3 regions of the Cohnella hashimotonis genome follow, and region 1 is predicted to be linked to each of the others. Evidence: predicted binding sites of a transcription regulator. Region 1 holds the regulator's gene; each other region holds the start of a gene.
What was found. The regulator LexA, encoded in region 1, represses DNA repair genes until DNA is damaged. The targets are predictions, from matches to a motif close to CGAACATATGTTCG.
Positions count from the first base shown of each region.

Region 2: KB449_RS12060 (phosphonate ABC transporter ATP-binding protein) is a predicted target of LexA. The motif match lies at 2,133-2,146, and genes of this name have one in related genera.
Region 3: KB449_RS26515 (SPL family radical SAM protein) is a predicted target of LexA. The motif match lies at 1,927-1,940, and genes of this name have one in related genera.

Region 1 covers NZ_JAGRPV010000001.1:2,896,208-2,901,375, forward strand. The annotation lists gene KB449_RS11635 (methionine gamma-lyase family protein) at 1-618, shown strand, start outside; gene KB449_RS11640 (MerR family transcriptional regulator) at 745-1,164, shown strand; gene glnA (type I glutamate--ammonia ligase) at 1,198-2,526, shown strand; gene lexA (transcriptional repressor LexA) at 2,613-3,236, opposite strand; gene KB449_RS11655 (LysM peptidoglycan-binding domain-containing protein) at 3,459-3,851, shown strand; gene KB449_RS11660 (DUF896 domain-containing protein) at 4,013-4,210, shown strand; gene KB449_RS11665 (hypothetical protein) at 4,333-4,851, shown strand; gene KB449_RS11670 (HAD family hydrolase) at 4,919-5,168, shown strand, end outside.
Region 2 covers NZ_JAGRPV010000001.1:3,001,508-3,006,675, reverse strand. The annotation lists gene KB449_RS12070 (SDR family NAD(P)-dependent oxidoreductase) at 1-313, opposite strand, end outside; gene KB449_RS12065 (MOSC domain-containing protein) at 310-999, opposite strand; gene KB449_RS12060 (phosphonate ABC transporter ATP-binding protein) at 1,330-2,058, opposite strand; gene KB449_RS12055 (hypothetical protein) at 2,300-2,434, shown strand; gene KB449_RS12050 (hypothetical protein) at 2,475-2,612, opposite strand; gene KB449_RS12045 (HAD family hydrolase) at 2,790-3,527, shown strand; gene KB449_RS12040 (hypothetical protein) at 3,569-4,546, opposite strand; gene KB449_RS12035 (lysozyme family protein) at 4,585-5,168, opposite strand, start outside.
Region 3 covers NZ_JAGRPV010000001.1:6,648,337-6,653,504, reverse strand. The annotation lists gene KB449_RS26525 (phosphodiester glycosidase family protein) at 1-29, shown strand, start outside; gene KB449_RS26520 (DUF3298 and DUF4163 domain-containing protein) at 165-773, opposite strand; gene KB449_RS26515 (SPL family radical SAM protein) at 876-1,889, opposite strand; gene KB449_RS26510 (AbrB family transcriptional regulator) at 2,430-3,560, opposite strand; gene KB449_RS26505 (response regulator) at 3,610-4,269, opposite strand; tRNA gene KB449_RS26500 (tRNA-Thr) at 4,401-4,476, shown strand; gene KB449_RS26495 (c-type cytochrome) at 4,585-4,965, opposite strand.

The sequences.
Region 1 (5,168 bases):
GATCTGATCGCCGGTTCGCTCATCAAAAATCCGGGGGGCGGGCTTGCCGCCAGCGGCGGATATATCGCGGGCAAGCGGGAACTGGTCGAGCAGGCGGCCTTTCGTATGACCGCGCCCGGTATCGGCGCGGAAGTCGGCGCGATGCTCGGCACGACGCGGTCGATCTACCAGGGACTTTTCCTGGCTCCGCTGCTCGTCTCGCAAGCGGTCCGGGGGAGCATTTTTGCTGCGGCCGTATTTGAACAGCTAGGCTTCGAGACCAAACCCGGTTGGGACGAGCCCCGCACCGATCTCATCCAGGCGATTTCCTTCGGCTCGGAAGCCCCGCTGATCGCATTCGTTCAAGCCGTCCAGCGCGCAGCCGCGGTAGATGCGCACGTCGTTCCCGAACCGTGGGACATGCCCGGCTACGAGCATCCGGTCATAATGGCTGCGGGCACTTTTATTCAAGGGGGCAGCCTGGAGCTGTCCGCGGATGCGCCGATCCGCGAGCCTTTTATCGCTTATATGCAAGGCGGGTTAACCTATGCGCACGTTAAATTGGCCGTACGCGAAGCCTGGGAGACGCTGCGCGAGCGCGGCATGCTAGGCGGGATGTCAGTTCGGCGGGACCAATAGCCAAGCCTGACAAACGGCTGCGTATGCTCATTGGAATTAAACCTTACATTCCTTGACATGTTTTGCGGCCCGGGCTACAATGGAAGTGGTTGCAAATTCCGCGCCCAGATGGAAGGTTGATACGAAATGGCTGGCGACGAAATACGCAGAAATATGGCGCTGTTCCCGATTGGCATTGTCATGAAGCTGACCGATCTGACCGCCCGGCAAATACGATACTACGAACAACACGAATTGATTCAGCCTGCCCGGACCGCGGGCAATCAGCGGCTTTTCTCGTTTAACGACGTCGAGCGACTGCTCGAGATCAAAGCGCTGATCGAGAAGGGCGTCAACATCGCCGGTATCAAGCAGGTGATGAACCCGGTAGGAGAGAGCGCGGACGACGGGACGATCATCAACGAGCTGTCCGAGGTCAAGCGCCGAGAGCTGTCCGAATCCCAGCTTCACCGCATGCTGAAGCAGCAGATCATGTCGGGCAACAAGCGCCCGGGCCAAGTGTCGCTCATTCAGGGCGAACTGTCCCGCTTTTACAAGAACAAGTAGCTGTACCTACAACGACCATACTAGGAGGCTGTCATGAGCTACTCGCGCGAGGATATCATTCGGATTGCCAAGGAAGAAAACGTACGCTTCATTCGCTTGCAATTTACCGATCTGATGGGCATCATCAAAAACGTGGAAATCCCCGTAAGCCAGCTCCAGAAGGCGTTGGACAACAAAATGATGTTCGACGGCTCCTCCATCGAAGGCTATGTCCGGATCGAGGAGTCCGACATGTATTTGTATCCGGATCTCGATACGTGGGTCGTTTTCCCGTGGGTTACGGAAGATCGCGTCGCGCGTCTCATCTGCGACGTTTATATGCCTGACGGCACGCCTTTTGCCGGCGATCCGCGCGGCATCTTGAAGCGTGCGCTCGAAGAGGCGGAGGAACTCGGCTATACGTCGTTTAATGTCGGACCGGAACCTGAGTTTTTCCTGTTCCAGACCGACGAGAAAGGCAACCCGACGACCGAGCTCAACGACCAGGGCGGATACTTCGATCTCGCGCCGACCGACCTCGGCGAGAATTGCCGCCGCGACATCGTGCTTATGCTCGAGGAGATGGGCTTCGAGATCGAAGCTTCCCACCACGAGGTCGCACCGGGGCAGCACGAGATCGACTTCAAATATGCGGACGCCATCAAGGCGGCCGACCAGATCCAGACGTTCAAGCTGGTCGTCAAGACGATCGCTCGCAAGCACGGCCTGCACGCGACCTTTATGCCGAAGCCGCTTTACGGCATGAACGGTTCGGGCATGCACTGCCATCAATCGCTGTTCAAGGGCTCGGAAAATGCGTTCTACGATGCGAACGACCGTCTCGGTCTAAGCACAGTGGCGCGTCACTATATGGCCGGTATTCTGCAGCACGCTCGCGGCATGGCCGCCATTACGAATCCGACCGTCAACTCGTTTAAGCGCCTCGTACCGGGCTATGAAGCCCCATGTTACGTCGCGTGGTCGGCGAGCAACCGCAGCCCGATGATCCGCATTCCGGCATCCCGCGGACTGAGCACGCGCGTCGAAGTTCGCAACCCGGATCCGGCTGCCAATCCGTATCTGGCGCTTGCGGTCATGCTGAAGTCAGGACTCGACGGTATTCGCAACAAGACAGCGCTGCCGGCGCCTGTAGACCGCAACATCTACGTCATGAGCGACGAAGAGCGGATCGACGCCGGCATTCCGAGTCTGCCGCTCAACCTTCGCGAAGCGCTCTCCGAGATGCTGCGCGACGAGGTTGTGTGCGAGGCGCTCGGCGATCACGCGCTCACGCATTTTTATGAAATGAAGGAAATCGAATACGACATTTATCGCACTCAGGTTCACCAATGGGAGCGGGATCAGTATTTGACGACTTATTGATACTCGGCATCAACGAAGAAGCCTCGGCGATCGCTTAGCGATGCCGAGGCTTCTTTGTTATAAAATGGGATGGGGGCGAAGAACGATTAACGAATGCTGCGGATTAAACCGATGACTTTGCCCAAAATGCTGACGTTGTTCAAGCGCAGCGGCTCCATCGTGGTGTTCTCCGGTTGGAGGCGGATGTGGTCGCGCTCCTTGTAAAACGTCTTGACCGTCGCTTCGTCTTCCTCGGTCATGGCCACAACGATATCGCCGTTGGTAGCCGTCTGCTGCTGGCGTACGATGACGTAATCGCCACTGTGGATGCCGGCGTCGATCATGCTGTCGCCTCTGACGGAGAGCATGAATACCGTCTGCTCGCCGACCATCTGGGCGGGGAGCGGGAAGTACTCCTCGATATTCTCCGTCGCGGTGATCGGTACGCCTGCCGTGACCTTGCCAACGAGCGGGACCTGACGAACGGACTGCGCGAACTGGATGACGGGATCTTGTTCGCCGTCCGTAATCTCGATTGCGCGCGGCTTGGTCGGGTCCCGGCGAATCAGGCCTTTCTTTTCAAGACGGTCGAGATGACCGTGCACGGTAGAGCTCGAAGCGAGTCCGACGGCTTCGCCGATCTCGCGCACCGATGGGGGATAGCCTTTGTCCTTGACTTCGTTCTTGATGAATTCCAATATGGCGGATTGACGGTTGGACATCTTCGACACCTCGAAGCCCTCCTACTGACTTAAAAATTCATATGACAAATTATAACACAGAACCGGAGTTCGTACAAACATTCGTTCTTAGAGAACCTGTGTTCGTAAAAACCGTTGACTCAAACATATGTTCGTGATATTCTCTTATCAGAACAAACGTTTGGGGTGGATGAGATGGTACAAGTACAACTACTCGGTTCGGATTCGCTTAAATCTCAAGGGCATACATATATGAATGGAAAGCTGGGGCCGGAGCGAACGCCCGCTCCGACCGCTCGAGCCAAGAGAACGGCCTCGGCGCTCAGTTTTCAATCGCTTTTCTCCTTTAAGGGTCTTCGGCTGTTTCTGATTCCGATCGTCGCGCTGCTGATCTATGCGGGGTTGTCCATGATGACTGCGTCGGCCGAGCCCGACGCCGTTCGTCAAGCTGGAGCATATGAAGCGACCGTTACGGTCGACAGCGGAGACACGTTATGGTCGATCGCGGAGAATGCCAAGCCTTCCCGCATGAAGACGATTGAGGCCGTACATCTGATTATGAAGCGCAACGGATTGACTTCATCCACGATCGCTTCAGGTCAACGCCTGGTCCTTCCGGCCAAGCTGTCCGACTCTATTCGATAGGAATGTATGTTCCCATCCCCGAATGATTCGCATTACGGATTTAACTTGAATAGACTAACCTTAATCGACCGATGCATATCGGTCTTTTTTGCTTTAGCCTCGCCTTGACATTCCCCTTCCGATAATGTCAAATTAGAAGAGGCAACACGGGAGGTGACCCTATGGAATTCGACAAGCTGATCGCTCGGATTAACGAGTTGGCACATAAACATAAGACGATGGGATTGACCGAGGATGAAGCCGTCGAGCGGCAAAAGCTGCGTCAGGTTTATCTGGACAACTTCAAACGAAACTTCAGGCAGCAGCTCGATCAGATCGAATGGACCGACGAACCGCCGGAAGATACGATAAAGCATTGAAGCGCCCGTGAGCAGCTTCAAATAATTAATGTCATAAACGGTTGAATGGACGGTCTTATTCATGCGGCAACGCGGCAAAGCCGGCTTAAAGCCGGCTTTGCCTATACATAGGAGGGTATGCAGTGTCACGTTCATGGGAACGCGCCGTACAGCGCAATACGAAGGAAATCAACAAACGCCGCAAAAAAGAGGGCAAACAAAGCTTATCCGCGCCTGCGGCCCAGATTGACCGGTTTAAAGGCAGAAGCCTCATCATGCCCTTCACGCTCGTGCTTCTGATCGTATTCTACATTCTATTGTTCAAGCCGTGGTCTGCAAGTTTTGAGCAAAGCGCAGGCATGTTCTGGGCGACGGTCGGTTGTTATGTGCTGCTCGCCGTGTTTTACTTCCTGCGCAGGCCGTATCTGGCCGTCTCGAAGGACAGGCTGGAGACGCGCAGATTTGCGGGATACAAGACGCTTAAGCCGCTCGAAGTGCGGAAGATCGTTCAGATGCCTGGCTACATCGTCATCGAACCGGTCAAAGGCGGCAACTGGGTGTTCTCCAAGCTGATGAACCGGTACCCGCTGGACGCGATGTCAGTTCGTCTCAAGGAATTCGCAGGTCAGCATCAGGTCGAGTGGGAGACGCGCGCTAAGTAAGGAGCGAGTAGCTAGAATCACTTTAATAATGCTTTTCAAGAATCGCGCACGGGAGAGATGGACGGGAATGAAGATTCAAGCGGTTATGTTCGATTTGGACGATACGCTGCTTTGGGATGATCGAAGCGTAAAGCAAGCCTTCGAGGCGACATGCGAGCTAGCTTCGCAGGAAGCCGGCGTCGATGCGGCAGCTTTGGAGGAGGCGGTAAGACGCGAAGCGCGCGCGCTATACGAGACATACGAGACATTTCCTTTCACGCAGATGATCGGGATCAACCCGTTTGAGGGTTTATGGGGGAACTTCAAGGCCGGAGAGC
Region 2 (5,168 bases), 110 kb from region 1:
GCGTCAGCTCGAGCGGCGACTTCCAGATGCCGATGCCGGCATTGTGCACGAGGACGTCGACGCGCCCCGTCCAATCCATGGCTTGCTCTACGATGCGCGCTGCCGCCGCGGCTTCGGACAGATCGGCCGCGATAAACAGCGCAGCGAGCCCCTCTCCCGCCAGCTGCGCTGCCAGCGCCTCGCCGTCCGTGCCGGGCATGTCGCTAAGCGCGACTGAAGCGCCAGCTTCGGCGTAAGCCCGCGACAGATGGCGCCCGATACCGCCGGCGGCGCCCGTTACGATGACCGTGCGTCCCGCGTACTTGCCCGTCATCGGGACTGCGCAAGACGCGACAGCCTTGCCGTGAGCGTCTCCCTCCAGCTGTCCGCGAGCGCATCGACCGCGAGCAGTCGTTGCATGCCTTCCCGGTCCTCTTTTCCCCGATGCATGACCCTGTTCGCTTCTTCTACCGTGACGCCGCCAAAGTCGCGCGATACAAGGAAGAGCTTGCCCGGTTCGACTGCGCCCGGCGACAGCACGCGGAAATAAAATCCGGTTTTCCCCGTATCGCGTACCATTGCCGGCAGATCGTCCACGCCCCACTTCATCGCCAGCTTCCAGCAGGGCACGCGCGGCTGGCTGATCTGAAGCGTCACTTCGCCGATTTTGAATACGTCGCCGATGCAAACTTGGGATTCGTCGATTTCGTCGATCGTGAAGTTCTCGCCGAATGCGCCGAATTCGAGCGACCTGCCAAGCCTCTCTTCCCAAAATGCATAATGACGGTACGGGTAGGCGCACACCGCCTTGTCCGGGCCTCCGTGATTGACGGTATCCGCCTGCTCGTCTCCCGACAGTCCTTCAAAATGGACGTCGACGGCGCTCGGCGCGCGTTCTTTATTGATGCCGGACTTCGCAATTTTGCCTTTGAACCGTCCCTCACTCGCCGCCCCTACGTTCACAGACAACAACGGGTAGACGCTGCCTGGCGCTATGTGCGGCGCCGTTAAATTCGACATCGCTCGAACCTCCTCGATTTGGGATTTGGAGTAGCTTTTTCGCCCATACGCCCTCGCCCGTAATACCTCGCCCCTACGCGCCCGATGCGTCAGGGGATGGATAAGGGACAATCGTCCTTGCCATGCTAAATCAGTGGGCCTTCGACGCCCCGGATTGGAGATGATTATCGATGACCACGTCGAAACGGAGAAAAGAAAGCGCATGGAAGAGCCGAAAAGAGCGCTCCCAAATCCGCCCGGCAAAGGCGCCGGAAGGACCATCGGAAGCGCCGCTTCAACCTTAATCGCAGCGCGCTGCATGACGGACGGTCCCCGGGAAGGGCGGCGGCTTTAGGAAATCTGGTTTTTCTCCGCGCCTGTGAGCCGTCTTCCCCGGACGGTCAGCACGGCCCGCCCGTCATGAAGGCCCCAGATCTCGTCCGCGAACTTCTCGGCCAGTTCCAGCCGATGCAGCGCGACCACGATGATCATGTTCTTGTCTTTTGCCTGCTGCTTCAGCATGGCCATGATGCTCTCCTGCGAATGAGGATCAAGTCCGGTAACAGGCTCGTCCGCCAGCAGCACCTCGGCGCCGTGCGCGATCGCCCGCGCGATCGCCACGCGCTGCCGTTCGCCGCCGCTCAGCTTCTCCGCCGGCTGGTGCGCCCTGTCGATCAAGCCCACGTTTTCCAGCGTCTCCATCGCGTCCATGTAGTCGTCGCTTCTCACCATGCCCGTCATCCGGCGGAACCAGGATACCTGACCGACCGCGCCGATAATAACGTTTTTAAGCGCCGTCTTTTTTTCGTACATGAGCGCCTTTTGCTCCAGATAAGCGATTTTTCGCTTCAGACGAAATCTGGCGAAGGCGCCGCCGGCAATCGCGTCCTTGCCGTCAATACGAAGCTCCCCGCTTGTCCAGGGCTCCTTAAGGCCGAGGCAGCGCAGCAGCATCGACTTGCCGCTGCCGCTCGCGCCTACGACCGCATAGAGCTTGCCCGGTTCCAGATGTCCATGGATGCCGTCGAGTACCTTTTTGCCTGTCGGCAGCTTGCGCGTGAGACCGATGATATGTATCATTCCCGTCCGATTGCCCCCTGACTATCATTCCTGCCTTTTTTCTAGTGTAATTCTTTACGGAACGGCTTTCCATACGAACAAACGTTTGGTATACTATAAACAAGAACATGCGTTCTACCAATCACAGTCAAAGGTGGGATGATGGATGGAGAACTGCGAACACCTCCGCTATTTGGAGCCTTCAAGGGGATCCCGGCCGTCACGAGATCTGACTTTCAAATTTTACGACAGCGGCCGTCTCGTGATCGTTGACAATGACAGCGGCAATACGATGAACCCCCGCGAGCTAAGCGGGGGCAGCTACGACTTTTATGTGCGTCAGCGGCTCGCCTTTATCAAGCGCGACCTCAAGTCCAAGATCGAGAAGTACGCATGAGCGTGCCGGGGCTCAGCCCCGGCATGCTGGCGCATGACGATCAAGGCAGGTTTTTGTCGATACCGTTCAAGCTGGGCGGCAGGCGGGACATCTTGTCCAGCTTCGTCGCCTGGCTTTTTCCGCGTCCTCCGGCTGTAATGCTCTTCGCTCCTGCTTTAGGTCCTTGATACGGCGGCATATCCGACTCACCTCCATAGGATGCTTCAATGATCGGGGCAGAGCCCGACTGCCCGATTAGGTTGCCCGCCCCGCGCATTTACAAACACCCTCCGGTTAGACATAATAAATTCATGCCAGCAGCACGACTTGACTTGCAAGCAGCCTGGCGCGGCAAGCTGACGAAGGAGCCACGGACATGAAGCAGAACATCCTGTTCGACCTGGACGACACGCTGATCCACTGCAACAAATATTTTCATTTCGTGCAAGAACAATTCGCCGACCTGATGACGACCTGGTTCGCGCCGTTCGAGCTGACCAAGCAGGCCGTGCTCGCCAAGCACAGCGAGATCGATATTGCCGGCGTGCAGATCGTCGGCTTCAAAAGCGAGCATTTTCCCCAGTCCTTCGTAGATACGTACCGCTATTATAGCGCCTTGCACGGTCGCTCCGAATCCGAGGGCGAAGAGACGCTCCTGTGGAAACTTGGGCTTAGCGTTTTCGAGCAGGAGACCGAGCCTTACCCCCATATGCACGAAACGCTCGAATCGCTCGCGGCCGCTGGCCATCAGCTTCACTTATATACGGGCGGTGATCCGGATATCCAGAAGCGCAAGATCGAGGCCGCCGGTCTGGAACGCTATTTTCGCGACCGTATTTATATTCGCCTGCACAAAAATGTCGAAGCGCTCAAGGAAATTTTGCACTCGCGCAAGCTGCGGATCGATCGTACCTGGATGATCGGCAATTCGGTCCGCACGGACGTCCTGCCCGCACTTTCATGCGGCCTTCATGCTATCTATTTGAAACAGGAACGCGAATGGGACTACAACGTGCTGCCGATCGCAGGCGCCAAGCCTAGCGGGGCGTTCCTCACGCTGTCCTCGCTTGGACAGGTACCGTCCGCGATCGCCTCGTTTTTGGCTCAGGGCTAAGGTCGGAGCTGAGCATGGGGCTAAAGCGGTGCGACTCGCGATTAGGGTCCGACGATTTGCCTGAAGCGCTCGAAGGCGGCGGCGTCCGCCCCGCCCGCGCAGGCGATCAGATGATAAAAGCTGTAAGGGAACTTGAAGGCATGGCCAAAATCCCAGGCGTCCCCGCTTCGATCCTTGTCCCAGAATTCGGACTCGGTCGGCAGCGAGGACGACGGCTGCGCCGGAGCGAGCGGCTCGCGGTCGACGGGCGAGTATAGCTTAACAGGGTCGCCGGGACGTATATTCCGGCTTGCCCGCAGCGCTTGAACCAGCTTGAACAGCGGCACAAGCCCCCTTTTGAACAAGTCAGGATATCCTAGCTCTTCAAGCGTGACCAGCGCATGCGAAAAGGTCAGCATGTGGCCGATCAGATCGTGATGGGCTTCCGCCTTGTAGATCGTCTCGAAGGCCGTCAGCTCTCGCAGGATGGCGCGCGAAAGCGCTGCGCCGTCTTCGATGGCTGCCGGGCCGTCCATCTCAGGCAGCGCCAGCGTCTTGACCTCGGACGTTTTGTAGCCGATCCAGGAGCGTCCGGGAATCTTCCCTTTAAAAGAACGGAGCAGCTCCGCCATTTCTTTTGTATCCTCCGGTTCGGCCCATCCGTCCAATTCGCGAATCGCCTTTAAACTTGCTGCCGCATAAATCGTGTTGTGACCGACCCAGTGCAAGCCGTCGATCGTCTCTTCCAGCGCCTGCGCAATCGCGCGTTCGCATTCGCTCGCACTGCGCATCGTTTTATTTTCCGATGCTGTCCGATCCGGTTGACAGCGGCCTGCCGGCTCTTCGAGATGTTCCGACACCATCCGATCGGCTTGATCGGCGATTTTGCGCGCGACATCGGCTTCCAGCCGATTTTCGGCGATAAAAAAATAAGCGGCGATCGCCGCCGCGCCAAAGTGTGCATCCCATATATCGCCCGTCCGCCGGCGGCATGATGCGATAACGGCCAGTCCCTTCTCTAAAAGCGCGCGATCCGTCATAAAAGTCCCGCCTCCTGTTGGTCCTTCTCCCGCTCTTGTCACCGGCCAAGCGATATTAATTTGTCGTAAATCGCGCGTACACCGTCCGACCATCGCGGGTCCTCCGCATAGGTCCGGTTCATCCAGGCGAACGGTTCTTCGCCTTCGGGTATGCCGGCCGCGAGCTTCGCTAGCAGCTTTGCCGCGATGCCCGACGAATCGCTAATGTTCGTATTGTACGTCTCCCAGCTGTTAAAGACGTTAAACGGATTGTTCGCGATTTGTTTCGCCTTTTTGGCGGACTTCGGGACGAAGCCCTGCTCTTGTCCGGCCACCGCGAACAAAAGCAGCGGATCGATGCCATGCCGGCGGGCGCTTTCGACGATCGCTTCGAAATATGGACGTTCGGCCAGCAACGAATTCCGGCCGGCAAGGTAGGTCCTCACCGCCTCCGTATCGAACGGCGCATATGCAAAAGGAGCCGAGTCATCGGTTTGATTGGGGGCTGGCTGAAAGGCTGCCTCGTCTGCGATAAAGTTGGAACGCGGCGATTGTGCTGCGCGATCGCTGCGCTGCATCGTCGCCAAGAGAATACCCGCAAGCGTAAGCAGCGTCATAGCCGCCAGAACTAGCGGCCGCAAGG
Region 3 (5,168 bases), 3.8 Mb from region 1:
CGCAGGATATCGATCCGAGCAAATGGTAATGAATTGGCGCTTATAGGGCGCGCGAGACTCGGGACGGATTCTACGTCTTAACAAGTATAAAGGAAGGCTGCCGAACCGCATTTGCGGCGAAGGCGGCCTTCCTTTTTTCATGGCGGGATGTCTGCCGATCGGTCTCAATACATCATCGCGCCGAGCGGTCCGTCCTCGTCGATGATGTCCTGAATGGCGTATACGGAAATCGGGAAGTAGGGGAAGCCCCATGCGTAAGGAACCAGATCGTAGAGCTGAAAGTAAATGACGAGCGCTTTATCCGCGATGTAGTAATCCTGATCCGGCGCGATGCCCGGATAGGAGGACAGTAGCGGGAGCTTGCGCGCCTTGATCTGGGCTTCGATGAGCGCATTGAGCTTTTTTTCGTAGTCCGCCCCTTTCTTGAACAGGTCCTTAAGCTTGTAAGAATGGCCCGTGTCCGCGTCGAAGGTCAGCGACTTCTGGATCGTATTGCCGTGCGCGCCGCCCGTGAATACATAATTGAGCAGCGACAGGCTAAGAACGCCGCGCTGGTTCGTCTTCACCTCGAATGTGCCGTCCATCTCCTGCACGTCGGGGGACGGATAGCCTTGCGTGGACATCAGCGACGTTTCTTCGCGCTTGATGGCCTCGTTCATGGTCTTGCGGGCTTCCTCGCCCGTGCCGCCCGTAATGACGGGCGTGCTGAGCTTGAGCGGGGGCTTCGCGGTCCGCTCGATCGAGATCGGGAGCATCAAGGTCTGTACGTTCATTTTCATTCCCCTTTGCCTGCGCTGGGCGATTGTCATCACAGCTTATGCGCGGACGGAGAAGGGGGTGCCGGGCAGGGGTGTCGGAGGGTGCGGCCAGATTCGTCAGAAAAGCGCCAACTGAACGGGCTGGCATGGCGAAGCGCTGTCAGGGCCCGGGAACGGCGAATGAGCGATTTCCCGGCCATCCGTAGAGACGACTTGAGCGGCTGCTGGAGCGGAACCAAGGGCATAAGCGACGTCGCCCTTCGGCACCTCCATCGCGCCAATCTCGGATAATCCATGAAGCTTCATCTGTGCCGCGATTCGGGCATAGACCGGCCGCCGGTAGCTGTCCGGCAGGCGCGCAGAATGCCAGTACAGCTTGCCGTAGGCTTCGGCGAACTCCGGGTATACCGTACGCAGCACGGAGAAAAACCAGCTCTTGACCTCCGGCGTGGACAGCCGCAGGAACGATGACATCATGTGGCGGACGCCGGCATTCGCGAGCGCTTGAACGAGCGCCCCGGTGTCGGACTCGCCGTCTGTGAGCATCGGCAGGATCGGTGCGGCGAAGGCGTGCACGCGAATGCCGGCCTCGGTCAGCGTGCGCGCGCATTCGAGACGCCGCGCGGGCGACGGGGTCGACGGCTCGAACGTCCGCCAGATCCGGGTGTCCAACGTATGGATACTAATATTTACGGAGGCGCCAGGCAGCGTGCGCAGCAGGTCCAGGTCCCGTAGCACGAGCGGCGAGCGGGTAGTGATGCTCACGCCTACGCCGAACTCGGCGAGCGTCTCCAGGCAGCCGCGCGTCAGCTTGGTCTTGGCCTCAAGCTGTTGGTACGGATCCGTTGCGGTGCCGATCGCCACGTGCGACGGCAGCTTGCCTCGCGTGCGCATGCGCTGCAGCTGAGCGCGCAAGATTGCCGGCGCATCGTCCTTGTAGAAGATTCGATGCTGAAACGTGTCGTCCGCCGCCTCGCCGAGATAGGCGTGGGTGGTCCGTGCGTAGCAGAAGCTGCACCCATGCTGGCAGCCGCGATACGGATTGATCGACCAGTCGAAGGGCATCGAAGGGGCGTTGACTGCGTTCAGGATCGTCTTGGCCCGCATAGGCAAATATTGAGTCGGATTCATCCTGGGGACCTCCTCCGAAGAAGTTTGTGTATAAAAGGGAACGTTTGTTCCTGTTTTAGGATAACAAACTTCAGGACGAGAGTAAAGAAGGGATGGTTTCCAGTCGGTCAGTACGGGGAGTTGGGATCCCGACGAAAAGTGCTTTCGAGGGAAAGCGCTGGCGTTCGGAGTTGGGGGACTCGACGCAGAGTGCTTTCGAGGGGAAGCACTTGTGTTCGGAGTGGGGGATCCCGACGAAAAGTGCTTTCGAGGGAAAGCACTGGCGTTCGAGTTGGGGATCCCGACGCAGAGTACTTTCGAGAGGAAGCACTTGTGTTCGGAGTGAGGGATTCCGACGCAGAGTGCTTTCGAGGGAAAGCACTTGTGTTCAGAGTAGGGGACTCGACGCAGAGTGCTTTCGTGGGAAGCACTTGTGTTCGGAGTGAGGGATCCCGACGCAGAGTGCTTTCGAGGGAAAGCACTTGCGTTCGGAGTGAGGTGTCCCGGCGCACTTGTGGTTGGGGGGCTCGCCAGCCCGCAAAGTGCCTCCGCCTGGAAGTTTTAAGACGTCCCCTGTCCCGATTTTTCATCCTTGGCGCGACGTGAGGCGAGCCGGATAATCCATCTGAGTAGCGGCGGAACGGCGAAGAAGATAAAAAAGGTGCGGAAAAGTTGGTACCCCGCCACGGTCGAGAGGTCCGCGCCGATCTCGTGCGCGACGAGGCCCATCTGGTCCATTCCGCCCGGCGCGAGACTGAGCAGGGCCGTAGGCAGCGATAGCGGATGAATCTTGGTCAGCAGGAAGCTTAAGCCGATTGCGCAGACGAGCAAGCCGATACCGCTCAAAGCCGCGAGCGCGAGGGTCCGCAGCTTGCGTTCAAGCTGCGCAGGTTTAAGCAACAGGCCGACGTACGTCCCGATGGCCAACTGTGCCGCGTCGATAGTAGGTGCCGGCAGCGCGGGGCCGTGCAGGCCGGCCGCCTGGAGCAGCGCCGCGCCGAGCGCGGGAGCGAGCAGGTATGCGGTCGGGAAACGGACTTTATTGCCCAGGATCGCAAAAAGCGTGCATACAACCGCATAAATCGGAAGCGCCGGCCAAAGGCCGGCCCAGTCGGCGTGCGCGCCTGAATTTCCGACGGTACTTACGGATTCGCCGATTTGAAAGCCGAAGATCGGGCTGAAAATAAGCAGGGGGATGCAAATGACGATCAGCATCAGCCGCACGACCTGAATGATCGTGACTACGGTCAAGTTAACGCCCTTGGTCTCTTCCGCCAAGATAAGCACTTGCGTGAGCCCGCCCGGTATACTGCCCATGAGCGCGGTGAGATAGGGGATTCCGCCTAGCTTCGCGACGACGGCGGCGAGCGTGGCGCACAACAGAAGCAGCAGCGCCGTCATCAGCAGCATCGTAGGCAGCTGTGCGCCCATCTCCCGCAGCGCGGCGCCGGTGAGCGACAGGCCGATCGTATAACCGACGGCGATCATGCCTGCGTTGCGCACGGGACCCGGCCAGCGATACTTGTCTTTCCATATAGAGGATCCAATTAATACGCCGACCATCGGGCCAAGCAGCCAGGGCAGCGGCCAGTTCAATACGTGCATCAGGGTACCGCCCGCCAGTGCGCTAATCAGCGCGATGAGCCCCCGCGCCGTTCGGCCGGGGGCAGCAGTTGGAATGTTGGGTTTCATGCGTTTTCCTTTCTTGACGAACGCCGGAGTCGCATCCCGCTCGGCCGGATCAGCCGCCGGCCATCTCCTTCAGCCAAATAACCGCCTGCGTGCGATCGTTCGTCCCGATCTTGTCGTAGATCGTGCTGACGTAATTTTTAACGGTGCCTTCGCTCATGAACAGCTGGCCGGCGATCTCGCGGTTCGTCCGTCCCTCGACCATCAGTGCGATGATGCTGAGCTCGCGGTCCGTGAACTTGAGGCCGTCCGCGCGGCCGCGCGCGCGCAAGCTCGACGGCTTGCCTGCATGCGGGGAAGCGAGGCGGGCCGCCAGCTTGGCCGCAATGCCAGCGGGCAGCATCATCTCGCCGCGGGCCGCGTCCCGGATCGCCTGAAGCAGCTTGTCGCTTTGGATATCCTTGAGCAGAAACCCGACGGCGCCGTTCGCTAACGCTTCGATAATATAGTCATCCTCATCGAACGTGGTCAGCATGAGCACCCTGACGTCGGGGGCATCCTGCCGCAGCTTTTTGACCGCCTCGATACCGTTCATCACGGGCATTCGAATGTCCATCAGCACCAGATCCGGCTTGTGGCGAATCGCGAGCGCGCACGCATCCTCGCCGTTCTCGGCAGTGCCGACGACCTCCATATCGTCTTCAAGCTGTATTATCGTCTGGAGACCGTCCCGCATGAGCGTCTGGTCGTCGGCGATCAAAATCCTATACACCCGCGTTCACTCCTTTGAGCCTCATTATAAGGCACATTTAGCGCTTATCGAACCCCCATAAAAGAATATCGAAAAAAAGTGAAAAATGGCTTGACTATCGGTGTCGAATTCGGTATTCTGTAAAAGTGTTCGCTGATGTAGCTCAGCTGGTAGAGCAACGCATTCGTAATGCGTAGGTCGGGGGTTCGAATCCCTTCATCAGCACCATAAGACGCCAACGACGGCGCGGTTTCCGAATTCGGAGCCGCGTCTTTTTTGTTGTTTTACTTTCCGTCAAAAAAAAAGTGACCCGCTCGGGGTCACGACGCGCAAAGCTTATTTCTTTGAAGCCAGCCAGGCGGTGAGCGTGGCGATCTGCTCGTCGGTCAGCGTTCCCTTGAAGGCCGGCATGCCGCCGCCGCCGTTCAGGATCTGCTTGTGAATGTCGGCTTCGGACATGTCCGCCCCTACCTTAGTCAGCGCCGGACCCATGCCGCCCTGCAATTGATCGCCGTGGCAGGCCAGGCAGTTGCTCTTGTAGATGGCCGTAGCCGCCTCGGCGTCCACTGTAGCCGGCGCTTCTCCGGAAGCGGAAGCCGAAGGAGCGGCCTCGCTTGGACCGGTAGACGGTTCGTCCGCTCTGAGGGAGAAATACACCAATAGAATGGCGAACAAGCAGCAGGCGGTCAGTAGGCCGGGCATGAACCATTTTCTCATCGTTCCAGTTCCTCCTTGTCATCTTCGTCTCTTCTGATTAAGATTACCCGTTTCCGCAAAAGTTAGTTAGACCCGAAGGGGCCACTTTATTCGTCTAAGATCATAATCTTTAAGCATGAGCCGGTTTTGTTATCGGGACATTAAAATTGTTTAATGATTGAAAACGGTTAAATCCGGTTCGTACCTGTCCTTGGGGGTAATAA